DNA from 2 places in the Bradyrhizobium sp. 41S5 genome. Region 2 is predicted to be linked to the other one. Evidence: riboswitches for the same ligand, from Rfam matches in the RefSeq annotation. Region 2 holds a riboswitch; the other holds the start of a gene.
What was found. Region 2 has a riboswitch for cobalamin ahead of HAP47_RS35170 (5-methyltetrahydropteroyltriglutamate--homocysteine S-methyltransferase). Riboswitches for the same ligand answer to the same signal wherever they lie in the genome.
Positions count from the first base shown of each region.

Region 1: it holds a riboswitch for cobalamin, as region 2 does, so the genes downstream of both, HAP47_RS03795 (TonB-dependent receptor) here and HAP47_RS35170 (5-methyltetrahydropteroyltriglutamate--homocysteine S-methyltransferase) in region 2, are expected to answer to the same signal.

Region 1 covers NZ_CP083721.1:794,390-800,066, reverse strand. The annotation lists gene HAP47_RS03805 (ABC transporter ATP-binding protein) at 1-261, opposite strand, end outside; gene HAP47_RS03800 (FecCD family ABC transporter permease) at 258-1,301, opposite strand; cobalamin riboswitch at 1,414-1,611, shown strand; gene HAP47_RS03795 (TonB-dependent receptor) at 1,739-3,997, shown strand; gene HAP47_RS03790 (hypothetical protein) at 4,110-4,283, shown strand; gene HAP47_RS03785 (hypothetical protein) at 4,465-5,677, opposite strand, start outside.
Region 2 covers NZ_CP083721.1:7,314,196-7,319,872, forward strand. The annotation lists gene HAP47_RS35145 (IS30 family transposase) at 1-407, opposite strand, end outside; partial or broken gene HAP47_RS35150 (IS630 family transposase) at 430-924, opposite strand; gene HAP47_RS35155 (group II intron maturase-specific domain-containing protein) at 1,004-1,306, opposite strand; partial or broken gene HAP47_RS35160 (reverse transcriptase domain-containing protein) at 1,451-1,618, opposite strand; partial or broken gene HAP47_RS41965 (helix-turn-helix domain-containing protein) at 1,623-1,814, opposite strand; cobalamin riboswitch at 2,714-2,910, shown strand; partial or broken gene HAP47_RS35170 (5-methyltetrahydropteroyltriglutamate--homocysteine S-methyltransferase) at 3,012-3,691, shown strand; gene HAP47_RS41795 (hypothetical protein) at 3,755-3,919, shown strand; gene HAP47_RS35175 (IS110 family transposase) at 3,996-5,105, shown strand; gene tnpA (IS66-like element accessory protein TnpA) at 5,496-5,677, shown strand, end outside.

The sequences.
Region 1 (5,677 bases), 1.9 Mb from region 2:
CACCATGTGCCCCTGCGGCAAATAGGCGAAACGCTTCGCCCGCTCGCGCAGCGCAAGCGACGCCAGCGCGTCGCCGGCGATCCGGATCTCGCCGACGGATGGAATCAATCCGGCGAGCGCGCGCAGCAGCGTGGTCTTGCCGGCACCGTTGGGGCCTACCAGCGCCACCAGATGGCCCGCTTCCAGCGACAGCGAGACATCGTGCAACACCTTGCGGCTGCCGAGCGACACATTGAGAGCGATTGCAGAGAGCAGCGTCATGCCACGCCTCCGCCGAGCGTGCGGCGTTCGCGCATGATCAGATAGAGGAAGAACGGCACACCGATGATCGAGGTCAGCACGCCGACCTTGATATCCGACGTCGAGGGGATGATGCGTACCGCGATATCGGCGGCGAGCAGCAACGCCGACCCGGTGAGGGCGCTCGGCACCAGCAGCCGCGCCGGATCGTGACCGATCAGAGGGCGCATCAGGTGCGGTACGACGAGACCAATGAAGCCGATCGTACCCGTGACCGCGACCGCGCCGCCAACGCCGAGCGCAACACCCGCGATCACGAGCAACCTTAGCCGCCCGACATCGACGCCGAGGCTCTGCGCGGCCTCCTCGCCGAGCGTCAGCGCGCGGAACGCGCTCGCCTGGCTCAGCAGGATGGCCGCGCCCGCGATGATGAAGGGCAGTGCCAGCGCCACGTGCTGGAAGCTGCGGTCCTCCAGCGAGCCGAGCAGCCAGAACGCGATCTCCAGCACCACGAACGGATTGCTGGAGAGGTTCATCACGAGCGCCGTCGCGGCTCCGGCAAAGCTCGAGATCGCAAGTCCCGCGAGGATCAGGATCAACAGCCCGGCATTGCGGCCGGCAATCGCCAGCAGCGCGAACACCGAGCCGAACGCGGCGATGATCGCCACCACCGGCAGCGCGTAGGAGCGCACATCGGCGAGGCCCAGCGCGATCACCAGCACCGCGCCGAATGCCGCCGATTGCGGCGCACCGAACAGCGATGGCGAGGCCAGCGGATTGCGCAGCAGGCCCTGCAGCGCTGCGCCCGATAGTCCGAGAATACCGCCGATCGCGAACGCCAGAATGGTGCGCGGCAGCCGGATCTCGCGCACGATCACCTGCGCCACGTCGCTGCCGCCGCCGAACAGCGCCTCGATCACCGCAAGCGGCGACAGCCGCACCGGCCCAATGCCGAGCGAAAGCACGAGCAGCAGCACCACGAGCGCGAGCAGCGCCGCGGTGGCGCCCCACCGGCGCCGCGCCGCGACCTCGGCCGCCAAGGCAAAATCCTGCACGCTCATTGGATCCATGCTCTTACAGCGATCGCCGTGGCAGACAAGCGACACTCGACAAAAACCGTGGCCAGCTGGCTGCCGCCCGACCTCCGCCGGATTGACTTTGCCGCCCGGCCGAACCCTAGATGAACATGACGGTTCTTTCATGAGATGAAAAGGGAATGCGGTGCGGGGAAGCTTCCCCAACGCCGCGGCTGCCCCCGCAACTGTATGCGGTGAATCCTTCGTCACAGGCCACTGGGAATCTCGGTCCTGGGAAGGCGACGAAGGGTAACGACCCGCGAGCCAGGAGACCTGCCGTCAGCCGTGGTCACACGCGAAGATGCCGGTCGGGGAGTACAGGCATGAGCTTCACTTGAGGCTGCAAGCAGCTGAGCCTGCGAGCACGATGGTGAGACTGGTTCGCGGTGACGTGCCACTGACGTTACCGAGGTCTCGCTTAGATGTTCTCCAACTCTTCCTCCCGGCGCAGCCGCGTGCTTCTGCTCGCGTCGACGATGATCGTGCCGACCATCATCATCTCGACCGCACGGGCGCAGCAGGCGCCCGTTCCCGAGCAACTTCCGGCGATCGAAATCACCAAGCCGGGCGACCAGAATGTCACGCGCGCCAGGCCGGCCGCTGACGGAGCGCCGGCCCCGCGCCGCCCGGCGCCGGGCACAGGACAGGGCAGCGGGAGCGGATCGGGCTCGACAGGGACCGGACCGGCCACCGGAACGGGCGGCACAGGCGGCGGCGGCCGCCAGTTCGCGGGCATTGTCGGCTCCTCCTCGACCGTGATCACCGCCGACGACATCGCGCATTCGCCGGTGCAGTCGCTGCCGGAGATTCTCGCGCAGGTGCCGGGCGTGCAGTTGCAATCGCTTTATGGCGGACCGAACGGCGCCAAGACCGCGGTCGACCTGCGCGGCTTCGGCGCATTCGCCTCCGACAACACCCTGTTCCTGCTCAACGGCCGCCGCCTCAACGACGTCGACAAGGCCGGCTTCGATCTCACCACGATCCCGCTCGATTCGATCGAACGCATCGAGATCACGCGCGGCAACAGCGGCGCGGTGCTCTACGGCGACAACGCGGTGGGCGGCGTGGTCAACATCATCACCAAGACCGGCGCCGGCGGTCCGCCGGCCACGATCCGCGCCGAAGGCGGTTTCGGCTCGTTCAACACCCGCATGGCGGCGGTCTCCGCGGCGCTCAATTCCGGCCCGTGGTCGACCTCGTTCTACGGCAACGGCATCAAGTCCGACGGCTACCGCGTCAACAACGCGCTCGACCAGCGCAACGCCGTCGGCAACGTCAACTACACGACATCGGATCTCACCGCCTTCCTCACCGTCACTGGCAGCGACCAGAAGCTCGGCCTGCCCGGCGGACGGCTGGTCGATCCGTCGATCGGCGTCAACGAGTTGCTCACCGATCGCAGAGGCGCAGCGACGCCGTTCGACTATGCCAATCAGCAAACCGCCAGCGTCACCACCGGCTTCACCAAGACGCTGATGAACGGCGTCGACCTCATCGTCGACGGCGGCTGGCGCCAGCGCGAGACGCAAAGCGGCTTCTTCGGCACCGTGCCGACCATCAGTTTCGCCTCGACCTACAATGACGCCGCGCTACAGACCTGGTCGATCACGCCGCGGCTCAGCGTCAAGAACGTGATGCTGGGGATGCCGTCCACGATCCTGACCGGCATCGACTATTACGATTCGACGTTCCGCGAGGCACGCGGCGCCTATCGGGGCGTCGACCCCTACCACGTCTACAATATCGAGCAGCAGACCGTGGCCGGGTACTGGCAGCACACGATCGGCCTGCTGCCGACCACCGACTTCTCCTACGGTGCGCGCGTCCAGAACACCAGCATCTCGGCACGCGACCGCTACGATCCGAATGCACCGTTCGCCTTTGACACGCAGGCGGCGCCGCTCGACAGCAACGAGACCCAATACGCGCTGCATGTCGGCGCCGAGCATCGCTTCACCGACACCTTCTCGGTATTCGGCCGCGCCGCGCGCGCATTCCGCACGCCCGACGTCGACGAGCGCGTCGCATCGGGTCCGTCATTCGACCCGCTGACCTTCGCCCCGATCCCGCAGAACTTCCAGCTCAAGACCCAGACCTCGCAGGACGTCGAGGGCGGCTTCCGCGTGAAGACCAACCTCTTTCAGGTCCAGAGCAGCATCTATTTGATGGATCTCGAGAACGAGATCCATTTCAACCCGGTGCTGTTCTACAATGTCAACCTCGATCCCACCCGCCGCTACGGCTCAGAGACCAGCGCCTCGCTCAAGGTCAGCGACAGCGTCACCCTGCGCGGCGGCATGGCGATCACCCGCGCGGTCTTCCGCGAAGGCATGTGGGCCGGCAACGACGTGCCGCTGGTCTCGCGCTACACCGGCAATCTCGGCGTGACCTGGAATATCTGGCAGAACTATCTGGTGTTCGATGCCACGGTGCGGGCCTGGAGCTCGCGCATCATGGACAACGACCAGGCCAACACCCAGAACCGGATTCCCGGCAACGCCACCGCCGATCTCAAGCTCAGCGGGCAGGTTGACCGCTTCTTCTGGTCGCTCAGCGTGAACAATCTGTTCAACGCGCTCTACTATGACTACGCCATCGCGAGTTCGTTCACGGCCGGCCGCTTCTCGGCCTATCCGCTGCCCGGCCGCACCTACATGGTCAAGGCCGGCGCGACGTTTTAGGGCATGATGGGCGCGGCGGGTGTGACCCGGCCGCGCCATCTCCTCACGTTACAAGCCGCGGGGGACTGGGGTAGAATACCGGCAGCTGATTTGACCCGCGCAGGGGAAACGCATGGCCAAGGCCGGAAAGAAGAGCAAGCGCAGCGGCGAGATCGACAACAAGTCCGACGACAAGTCGAAAAATCCTCCACCGCCCGCGGCGCCACAGGACGACGACTATTACGAGGATGGCGACATCGCCACGCCGAAGCTCGATCGCTACGGCAATGATGACGAGCCGTTGTGAGGGACGAGCGCAATATAAGTCGCCGTCGTCCCGGCGAAAGCCGGGACCCATAACCACAGGATTGAATTGTTGAAACGCGCCGTGGCCCCAGCGCGTCGTAGCAATCACCGCTGGTGGTTATGGGTCCCGGGTCGCGCTTCGCTTGCCCGGGACGACGTGGGGATGGAGATGCGTCCGGTGGTTATGGGTCCCGGCTTTCGCCGGGACGACGTGTCGAGAGATCGCGCAGAAAATCCCCTCCCTCGATCTTCTCGATACTCGTGCGATCGAGCAGATGCGCACCAAAGCCGCGCGCCAGCGATGAGGCGATCGATGGCGATGCAAGCAGCAGCACTGTCGTCATCACGAGCGGCACGGCACTGAGCCAATCGAGCCGCACCGGCGTCAACTCCTCGCTGCTTCCCCGATAAAGACCTTCGCCCGCGGCGATGCGGCCGCATTCCCTGATCAGGTCGCGCCGGGTGCCGTCGCGCGAGGCGCTGCCGAGCAGCGCCTGCATGGCGAGATGCGTCCGCACTCCGGCGCGGCTCTCGGCCAGCGGCGCCGGCGTCTCGCCAAGCGAGACCCGCAGCAGCAGGTCGACCAGATCGGTGCCGGACTGGTACGCATTCATCGGCTCGACCAGCCGCGGGTTGCAGTCGATCAACAGCGGCGTCGCGCTGTCGAGCGGCATGATGACGTCGACCGAGAGCGCGCCATGCCAGCCGAGATGCGCGCCGATGGTCTCGAGCGCGGCACGGATCGGTGGCCGGCTCACGCTCTCCTTGATCGCCTCGCCGCCGCCGACGCCGGCCGCGATCTGCCGGTAGGCGTGGAAGCCGACCAGCGTGCCGTGGCAGAACACCGACTGGGCCTTCTCAACGGTGCCGGTAATGAGATCCTGCGCCAGCACCTCGCCGGCAAAATCGCCGGCGGATTCGAGATCGTAGAGCGCGCGGTTGAGATCGCCGGCATCGCGCACGAACCAGACGCCGCGGCTGGCGGTGCCGACCGACGTCTTGACCACGGATGGAAACCGCACCGCCTCGCGCAGTTCGTCGGCCGAGTTCACGATCCCGGTCGGCGGCTGCGGCAGGCCGAGCCGGTCGAGCAGCCGGCTGAAGCCGGCCTTGCTGTGCACCGCGCGATAGCTGTCGAAATCCGGCAGCGCCAGGCCGGCACGTGATGTCAGCCGCGCCGCGGCGCGGGCGAACAGGAAGCCCTGCTCGTGGGTCGGCAGCAGCACATCGAAATGTCGCGACGCCAACAGGCGCTCGACGAAGCGGAGGAAGCCAGCCGGATCCGACCGCAGCGGCGGACAATGGTGGTATTTGCGGACAAAGCGGGAATAGCGCGCCAGGCACCAGCGCGAGGGGTCACAGACCTCGACGTGATGGCCGGCCAGCCCCAGGATC
Region 2 (5,677 bases):
CGGTGCCAGTAATCCTTCTGGGCCGTACGATGATAGATGAAACGATAGATTGACTCGTGGCTGATCATGACGCGACCATGCTCTCGCGCCAGTCGACCAGCGATCTGCTCCGGCGAATGTCCCATCGCAAGGCTTTTGCCGACGCAGTCCCGCAGGGCCGGCTGGCGCGCCAGCTTGAAGCGGCCATCCTGCCGTCGCCGACGTTCGGCCAATTGTTGAGCCCGGACAGGTTCGTAACCGCCCCTCCAGACCTTGGTAGGCCGCGAGTTGCGCTCCAGCTCCCGACTTATCGTCGACGTCGCGCGGTCAAGCGCAGACGCAATATCGTTTTGAGATTTACCGCCTGCAGGCAGGCGGTAAATCTCAACGCGCTCTTCAAGGCTGAGCTGGCCATAACATTGTCCCATCGCCACAACACCCTAGAGCGTTTCACATTTTGACTGAAGCATAACCGGCGTTTGCGAAGTAGTTTGGCATTCGCGAGGCTGGATGTCCTGAACGAGGTGACCGATTTGGCGCCAAGTGTCTTCGACGGTGCGCCTCTGAGCCTGCCGCATCCAGTGTTTGATCTTGGAGAAGGCCTGTTCGATCGGGTTGAGGTCGGGCGAGTATGGCGGCAGGTACCAGAGCCTGGCGCCAGCAGCCTGGATCATCTGCCTGACAGCTTTCGACTTGTGGCTTCCGAGGTTGTCGAGAATGACGATGTCGCCTTCGCGCAGGGTTGGCAGGAGAAGGTGCTTCACATAAGCGCAGAAGCATTCGCCGTTGACCGGGCCGCCGAAGACGCAGGGTGCCGTGAGTTGGTCATGGCGGAGCGCGCCGAGGAATGTGAGGGTATCGCCAGTGACCGTGCGGGGCGAAGCCGCGCAGGCGTGCGCCCATGGGGCCCCAGCCCCGCAAAGGGGCCATGTTGGTCTTGATCCAAGGGTGAGTAGGCCGGGGGATTTTCACCCCCGGCCTCTCGCAGAACGGTGCGTGAACCTCTCGGTTCACACCGCTCCCGTCAGGTGAACGTGGTCGTTCCGAAGAACTGCCAGTGTACGAACAGCTCCGCGTTATTCCGAGCCAGCTTTCGCAAGAACAGCGAAGCACCGGTTTTGTGGAGCCGGAAGCGCTTGTACTTTCGCATGGTCCACGCCTTCAGCTTCTGATTGACGTAGTCGACCAGAGAGAACAGCGCTGAACGGCTGAACCGACCATAATAACCTATCCACCCCCGGAGGAGCGGATTGATCTGTTGGGCAATCTCAGCCAGCGTCCCCGGCGTTTGCCGGGGAATGTGCAAGCTTCGGATCGTTGCTCGCATGGTCTTCAAAGCTGTCGGACTGACCGCCGGGGTGTATCCACAAAAGAATTCCTTCCGCTGTGACGTTGCCACCTGCCGCGGCCTGAACTGATATCCGAGAAAGTCAAACTTGACCCTCTGATACGTTCGCCGACGCCTGTTGTCCATGCAATAGACGATCTGCGTCTTTGTCGGGTGCATCTGAAGTCCGCACACCTCCAACCTCGCTTGAAGCTCCGCCCTAATGGCCTCTGCTTCTTGCTCGGTCCGGCAGTGCACCAGTCCGTCGTCGGCATACCGACACCAAGGGAGGTCGGGATGTGTCCCCGCCATCCAGATCAAGCACGGGCTTGCGGTGACCGCCGATGTTGCCAAGCGCAACCGAGCCGGTCGCCCGCTGCCGCTGTGACCACTTCACAACCGACGAGAGCGCAACACCAAACCGTTCCGCCACAGATCGGCAGCTCTCGCCCGCTAAAACCGACGCCACCACACGCTCGCGAAGATCCAGGGAAAGAGGTCGGGTCATGCGATGCTGGCCTCCAATCCAGTCAGCATCTTGAATCATAAACCGCCAAAAACCGGAATCCCCTCCGATTCAGTTAAGCAATGAAATGCTCTAGTTGCAGCGCCAGGCAGATGTGCTTGGCACTCAAGGGCCCACAACGATACGAAACCGCCCATCAGCGCCGGGCGTTTGGAACAGACGCCGCCGAAGTGCACGCTTTAAGCAGGCGGGCAAGATGGTAGCATTCACTCGCTGGCATGCGCGATCGCTCGTGTCGGCCGACGCATATCGTGCTCTTCAATCGACCGGAAGATGCGGCCTCGACGCAAGTCCTGTCCTCCGCAAGCAGGTAGAGGCGCCGAGCCGTGCTAGCCTCGGCTTGAGCCGATCAATAGTTTCGAGAGAAACTGTCGAGCGGTGTTACTCAAGAGCGGTCTTACCATCAACCCGAACAGGCCGACCGCCGAGACGGCAACAGCAAAGACACCGAGGGCACTCCAAACAGCCATTTTCATTGCGAGCCGGTCTCCTTGGTTTGGTTGATATGCTTGCCTGGGCAGTATCGCCAAAAAGTGTCCGAGTGACGCCTACCAGAAATGGCTGGCATCACAGAACCACCTCGCGCCGCGTATGCTATCTTATTCGGTGGATCGTTGATTGCTTGGAGAAGGCAGCGCAGCGCGCCGTGCTTGATGAACCGGGGCCAGCTTGCATGAAAGCCGTCTGTTCGACCAAGTGGTCCTCGGTGCAAAGGCGGCGTATTCGGATTTGTCGCTGCCCACGCGGAGGGACATTCGGGATGTCATCCGATGTCCGTGATTGTAGAGCGACTTCTGCATCGAGTATGAACGGCGGGCATGCCGCTAGGCACATTAGCAGATCGCAACATGACGCGAGGTTGACGGAATATCCCTTTTGCCGATAATTGAAGGTGTCGAGGTTCTCCGGTCTCATTAGGCCGGAGCTAAGAGGGAAGCCGGTGTCAATTCCGGCGCTGTCCCCGCAACTGTGAGTAGCGAGCTGTCCAACGAAGGCACTGAAGCCTGACGGTTTCGGGAAGACCGGACAGCAGCGCTGAGCCGCGAGCCAGGAGACCTGCCCCGCCACTATCTTCGTCCACCGGCGGGTGTCCCGGTGGTGCGCCAAGCAACGGTCGCTCGCGCGGCTTCTTCTGCCTGCGTCCGCCATGGCCTTTGCCACCAATATGGGGTTAACGCTATGTCTCTTCTCTCTCTTCCGGTTGCCACACTCGGAACGCCACCCATCGGTCCAAGGCGAGAGCTCAAGGTTGCGCTCGAAAGTTACTGGGCCGGAAAAATCGCCGAACAGCAGTTGCTCGAGGATGCAGCTGGCCTACGTGCCGCAAATTGGGCTCGCCAGAGGTCTCTCGGTGTCACCGTGATCCCATCGAACGATTTCTCACTGTACGACCAGGTGCTCGACACCAGTGTCATGGTTGGTGCCATCCCAGCAGTCTACGAGCCGAATGCCGGATCCATTTCGCTCAAGACATACTTCGCCATGGCACGCGGGGCACAATGCGACGGTCAGGATGGGAGTTGCGGTCACCCGTCGCGTGGATATGGCGCACCCGCGCAGGAGATACCAAATGGTTCGACACCAACTACCATTACATGGTCCCGGAATTTCACCCGGGGCAGACTTTCAGACTATCCTCTCGCAAACCAATCGAGGAGTACGAGGAAGCCAAGGCCCTTGGCTTTCAGACGCGCCCTGTCCTGATCGGGCCGGTTACATTCTTGAAGCTTGGCAAGAGTGCCGATCCTGCGTTCCAGCCACTGTCACTGCTAGATGACCTGATACCGGTCTATATTGAGCTTTTGAAGGAATTGGCCAAACGCGGGGCAAATTGGGGTCAATTCGACGAACCTTGCCTGCAACCATGATCTTGATGCTTCGGCGAGCAACTCTCCGGCTTCGCATTTACCAAAAACGGTTGGGTGCAATCCTATGGCTCGCGCTGTGTCCGGCCGCCGATCCTGTTTGGAGATGTCTCGCGGCCGAAGCCGATCACGGTGGACTGGTGGCGCTATGCGCAGTCGCTAACCAAAAGGCCGATGAAGGCGATGTTGACCGTAAGACCGTATGTCCGCCTCTACCGATGAGGTGGCTCGCCCTACACTGCGCGTCCGAGGGTTGCTCGGGCGAACCGAGCCGATCCTCATCACAGGAGGACGAGCCGTGGCAGATTATAGGGAAGCATTCGTCGGAATCGATGTGGCCAAGCTGAGAAATGCCGTCGCGATTGCGGATGCAGGCCGGGAGGGGGAGGTTCGGTTCTTCGGCGAGGTTGATGCTTCGGCCACCAACATGCGCCGCGTCTTAGGGCGGATCGCCAACCGGTTTGACCGCGTCCACTTCTGTTACGAAGCCGGCCCGACTGGCTATGGTCTTTATCGCCTGATCCGGTCGCTCGGCCACCAATGCACGGTGGTGGCGCCGTCGCTGATCCCAAGGAAGCCGGGTGATCGTGTGAAGACGAACCGCCGGGACGCCGTTTCTCTCGCGCGGCTGCTACGCGCCGGCGAGCTGACGGCGGTATGGGTTCCCGATGAAGGTCACGAAGCGATGCGCGACCTCGTTCGCGCTCGATCGGCAGCGGTTGAGACGCTGCGCATCCACCGGCAGCAGGTGAGCGCCTTCATGCTCAAGCATGGCCGCACCTATCCCCGCAAAAAGGGCTGGACGATGCGCTATTTGCGTTGGCTCCAGGAACAACAGTTCGACCACCCCGCACATCAGATCGCGCTACAAGAAATGGTCGAAGCAGTTCGCGTCGCCAGGGACCGGGTCGACCGGCTCGAGCGCACGATCGAAGAGTTCGTCTCGACCTGGTCTCTGGAGCCGCTCGTGCGGGCGCTTCAAACATTGCGCGGCGTCGATCTGGTCGTCGCAGTGACATTCGCAACCGAGGTCGGTGACGTGAGCCGTTTTGAGGGCCCACGTCAACTTATGGGTTACCTCGGTCTGGTGCCAAGCGAGCGATCGACGGGAGAGGCTGTCAGACGTGGCGGCATCACCAAGGCCGGCAACGGCCGTGTTCGCCACATGTTGGTCGAAAGCGCCTGGACATATCGACACCCGCCGAAGATCGGCAAGACAAAACTATACCGGCTCGAACAGACGTCGCCAGCAGTGCGAGAGATTGCTTGGAAGGCGCAGAGCCGCTTGACGGCCCGGTACCGGAAGCTGGCGGCGCGCGGCAAACGAACGACGGTGGTCTGCACCGCTATCGCCCGTGAACTGGTGGGGTTCATGTGGGCGGTTGCCAGGCAAGTGCAGACAGCCTGATCGAGCGCCCTTATCATCGTGCATGGGCGGAGGCGGGACCACGGCAGAGGGAATGCCCGTCAGACGCTTTGTGGCCGGCAAGAGCGCCGACGCCCGCAGTAAGATAGGAGCAGACCTCGGACGCACAATCGGGAATGCGGTAGCCAACCCGCGCATCAGAGCTTGATCACCGACGTCCTTCGGTTCCGCCTCCACCTATGCACGACCATCTCTATGAATAGCCGATCGACGACGATCGGGGCGGTGCTCTGCGTTCTAATCCTTGACAGCGGACATCAGAGCGCTGTTCAGCGGCCACCTTCCGGATGACGGGGTGATCTGCGAGTCTGCGGTTCGGTTTGGACCGTTAGGCTTAGAATGGACACAGAGCATAGTGCTATCACGGAGCCGGTGCGGCGGCTTGAAGTCTTCACCGGAGCCGGCCGTCGGCGGAAGTGGAGCGATGGGGACAAGGCGCGGATCGTTGCGGAGATCGTGGCGAGCGGCGACTCGGTCTGTTCGGTAGCCCGACGGCATGGATTGTCACCGCAGCAGTTGTTTGGCTGGCGACGTCAGTTGCGAGAAGCAGCAGG